Regions from separate parts of the Pseudomonas sp. TE6288 genome, predicted to be linked through region 1. Evidence: riboswitches for the same ligand, from Rfam matches in the RefSeq annotation. Region 1 holds a riboswitch; the other holds the start of a gene.

Region 1 (2,198 bases):
ACGCCCAGCGGCTCAGGCCGGGCAAAACCGACCGGTGGCGGCAATGCGGCATCGCAGCTGGCACCGAGCGCTTCGGCGGCGGCATCCAGGCGCGCGTCCAGGTCGTTGAGTTCACTGGCCTGGACCAGGCCCAGGTGGCGGCTGGGCAGCTCGATGCCACGCTCGCGGGACAAGCCGCCGTACCAGCGCAGGCCTTCGGTGAGACTGCCTTCGAGCAACTGCGCATGGCGCAGGCTGCCAACCCGGTTGGCCAGCACTCCGGCGAACGGCAGGTCGGGCTGGTAGCGCGCCAGGCCCAGGGCCAGGGCGCCGAAGGTCTGGGCCATGGCCGTGCCATCGATCACCGCCAGCACCGGCACGCCGAAATGGCGGGCCAGGTCGGCGCTCGACGGCGTGCCGTCGAACAGCCCCATCACGCCTTCGATCAGGATCAGGTCGGCCTCGCCCGCTGCTTCCCACAGCAGGCGACGACTCTCCTCGGCACCGATCATCCACAAGTCCAGCTGGTAGACCGGCGCACCGCTGGCGCGCTCGAGGATCATCGGGTCGAGAAAGTCAGGCCCGCACTTGAACACCCGCACCTTGCGCCCGAGGTTGCGGTGCAGGCGGGCCAGGGCGGCGGTGACCGTGGTCTTGCCCTGGCCCGAGGCCGGGGCAGCGATCAGCACGGCAGGGCATTGGCGCGAGTCACTCACAGCTCGACGCCCTTCTGTGCGCGGATACCGGCCTGGAAGGCGTGCTTGAGCATGCCCATCTCGGTGACGGTGTCGGCCAGTTCGATCATTTCGGGCTTGGCCGCGCGGCCGGTGACGATCACATGCTGCATCGGTGGGCGGGCCTGGATGTCCGATAGCACCTGGTCGAGGTCGAGGTAGCCATGCTTGAGGGCGATGTTCAGCTCATCGAGCACCACGAACTGGATCGACGGATCCTGCAGCAACTGGCGCGATACCGCCCAGGCCGCTTCGGCAGCGGCGATGTCGCGCTGGCGGTCCTGGGTCTCCCAGGTGAAGCCCTCGCCCATCACGTGATAGCGCACCTGCTCGGGGAAGCGGCGGAAGAACAGCTCTTCACCGGTGCTGTTGCGGCCCTTGATGAACTGCACCACGCCGCACTGCATGCCATGGCCCAGGGCCCGGGCGAGCATGCCGAAAGCCGAGCTGCTCTTGCCCTTGCCATTGCCGGTCAGTACCAGCAGCAGGCCGCATTCGTTGGGGGAATTGGCGATGCGCTCGTCGATGATCGCCTTCTTGCGCAGCATGCGCGCCAGGTGACGTTCGTCGCGTTCGGTGGATTCGCTCATCAGGGGTCTCCGCAGGCTGTCGCCGGTTGGCGACAGGGAAAAGGCGGGCAGACGGAGAACGCGCAGGGGCCGTGGCCCCAGGCCACATCGCACCGCACATCACCCTCCGTGATGCCGTTGGCAGTGACAGGCCGGTCTCCGGGCTCGTGAGCGGGCCATGCCCGGACGACGCGCCTTCCCGGATACCTGTACCCAGTGGCCATGCGCCGCCTTCTACTCACCTACCGTTGCGGGGGCAGCGCCGGATTCGCGCCTGCTGGCGCCCACCGGCTTCCCAGTTTCACCCTGCCGAACCTCGGTTCGCCGGGCACCTGAAACACGCCGCGAAGGTTAGAGGGTTGCACCGGGAGCGTCAATCGAACGAGGACCGATCTGGCCTGGATCAATGGCCGATCCGCCAGCTTGTGCCACACTGAAAGCAGTGATATCACATAGCCACCATTTCGGCTGACCTCGATCACAAATACAAGGAGCGCAGCATGCAAGGCCTGATCATCAATAACCCGCGCCTGGAATTCCTACGCTCGGCCCTGGAACGCTGGGTCGACTGCATCGACCGCTTCAACCAGTTCCAGGGCGACAACGAAGCCCCTTACTGGCACGGTGCAGCCGCCAATGCCGGGCTGCTCGCAGCCGCCGCCTGGCAGGCCGAGCTGGTGGCGCTGCAGCAGTACACGAGCAAGAAGCAGCGCGACGAAGGCGAACGCGAAGCCCGTGGCGACCTGGCCATCAGCAGCGCCGAGGAATCGATCCACCTGCACACCAGCCAGCGCTGGCCACGCATTGCCCGTCTCGACCTGGCGTCGGCGCTGCAGGAAAGCGCCATCCAGGCCAAGGCGATCGCCTACGCCAGCCAGCTCAAGGCCGGGGCGTTGTTCGTCACCCCGTGGAAGGC
Region 2 (2,198 bases), on a different contig from region 1:
GATCTGATCCTGGTTGTGCTTGATCTCCAGGAAACTGCCGCGCCGGATCACGCCGGCATCCCAGGCGTACTCCTCGGCATTGCGCCAGTGGCGACGGCTCTTGATGTAGTACAGCTGGTTGCTGGCGCTGATGCTGTCGCTGATGTTCCAGTCGCTGGTCAGTCGCGTCCATTCATCATGGTAGCGCTGCTCGTCATTGCTGACGTTGTAGTTCTTGTTGCGCACGCTGCTGCGCAGATGGCCGTCGATCAGCGGCGTGCCGTAGTAGTTGGCAGGTTGCGCGTCGCCGCGTTCGTGGGACAGGGTGAAGCTCAGGTCGTCACTGGCATCGAAGCGCAGCGCGCCGGAAAACGCCAGGCTGCGCGAATCGGTGCGGTCGACCCAGCCGTTGCCCGCCTGCTGGTTCAGGGTGGCGCGATAGCTCAGGCGCTCGCTCAGGCTGCCGCCGCTGTCCAGCCCCAGTTGCTGACGGTCCCAGGAGCCGTAGCCCAGGCGCAGGTGGTTGCGGATATCACCGCTGAAGGGCTTTTTCGGGATCACGTTGACCGTTGCCCCGGTGGCGCCTTCGCCATACAGCACCGAGGCAGGCCCACGGATCACATCGATACGCTCGACCATCCAGGGATCGACCGGGTAGGTGAGGGTGCCGGCGCCGGCGTACAGGCGCGACCCGTCGAACAGGGTCATCACCGAACTCTGGCCCGTGAAACCGCGCGCCGACAAGCCGGTGCCGCCATCGCCAGGGGTACCGATGAAGGTGATGCCCGGCGAGCGGGTCACGGCATCCTGCACCGTGGTGTTGTTGCGCTGCTGAATCTGCGCGGCGGTGATGCTGCTGGTGCTCGCCGGGGTTTCCAGGGCACTGAGGTTCAGGCGTGAACCGGCCTGGGTGGGGGTGGTCAGGTCGACGGTCTGCGGGTCGCGGCTGTCGGTGATCGCCGTGGAGGGCAGGGTGAGCGCAGGGCTGGGCTGCTCGTCGGCCAGCGCCGGCAGGGACACGGCCAGGCAGGCCGCCAGGGTGTGAAGCTTGTTGATACGGGACATGTCGTTCCACTGCTGCAGGAAAGAATGGATCCCGGTGGAAAACACGCAACGGCGAAGCGCGCGCAGGCGCGCACGCGAATACCGGCCTGCGCCCGCCCACCGCGGGTTGCCAAGTGAAGCCTCAGGCCGGTCTCCGGGCTTGCGAGGGTCGTGAAGCCTTCACCTTCCCATGCGTGTGCACAGTGGTCTGTCGAAGGGTTCGCTCGCTTACCGTTGCGGGGGCAGCGCCGGACTTGTCGTGGTATCGACTCACCGGCTTCCCGTTTCACCTTGCGCGCGGCGGCGCAGGGCACCTGAAACTGGCGCGCATCTGACCACCGAACGGGCAGGGAGTCAATCGTCTGGATGGGTGGGCTGAATCTTGCTGAATCGCGGTTCAGAGCGGTTGCCGTCAGGCAGGTATTGTCTGCGGCCAGGCCTCGTGCATTGGCGCAGGCCGCGCAGGGCGCTACCATCGGCAGCCAGCCTCCTTATCCAACACCAACAAGCCAAGGACGCGTATGACCGAGCACGCCCTGTCCCTGCAACAACTCGCCGCCCCCGAAGGCATCTGCTACGGCTGCGGCTGTTCCCACCCCAGCGGCCTGCATGTGCAGAGCCACTGGGACGCCGACGGCATCCACCTGTCGTGCCGGCATACCCCCGACCCGACTTTCACCGGCTGGCCCGGCCTGGTCTACGGTGGCCTGCTGGCCATGCTGGTCGACTGCCACTCCAACTGGACCGCCATGGCCTGTCACTACCGTGCCGAAGGCCGCGAACCTGGCACCTTGCCACGTATCGACTGCGTCACCGGCCAGCTTGGCCTGACCTACCTCAAGCCCACGCCCATGGGCGTCGAACTGCTGCTCAAGGCCCGGGTCGAGGGTGAGCTGGGGCGCAAGACCCGGGTGATCTGCGAGGTCTGGGCCGGGGATGTACTGACTGTCACCGCCGATTCGGTATTTGTGCGGGTCGACACCGAGAAGCTCAAGCGCCAGGCCCATGGCGACGCCTGAACTTGCACCGATGGGGTGGGGCTGGCATTGTCGAACGTGACCCGGCTGCCCGACAGGATGTTGCCATGCCCTACCAGATTCGCCCGGCCCGTGACGAAGACTGCGTGGCCCTGAGCCTTGTCGGCCAGGCGACCTTCGCCCTGGCCAGCCCGCCCG

What was found. Region 1 has a riboswitch for cobalamin ahead of cobO (cob(I)yrinic acid a,c-diamide adenosyltransferase). Riboswitches for the same ligand answer to the same signal wherever they lie in the genome.
Region 2: linked by a shared signal. The riboswitch ahead of ACVWY1_RS03980 (TonB-dependent receptor) and the one ahead of cobO (cob(I)yrinic acid a,c-diamide adenosyltransferase) in region 1 are both predicted to bind cobalamin.

The regions. Positions count from the first base shown of each region.
Region 1 covers NZ_JBSSEW010000019.1:104,287-106,484, forward strand. The annotation lists gene ACVWY1_RS20385 (cobyrinate a,c-diamide synthase) at 1-695, opposite strand, end outside; gene cobO (cob(I)yrinic acid a,c-diamide adenosyltransferase) at 692-1,303, opposite strand; cobalamin riboswitch at 1,416-1,633, opposite strand; gene ACVWY1_RS20395 (hypothetical protein) at 1,783-2,198, shown strand, end outside.
Region 2 covers NZ_JBSSEW010000003.1:124,945-127,142, forward strand. The annotation lists gene ACVWY1_RS03980 (TonB-dependent receptor) at 1-1,044, opposite strand, end outside; cobalamin riboswitch at 1,152-1,356, opposite strand; gene ACVWY1_RS03985 (PaaI family thioesterase) at 1,545-2,042, shown strand; gene ACVWY1_RS03990 (N-acetyltransferase family protein) at 2,108-2,198, shown strand, end outside.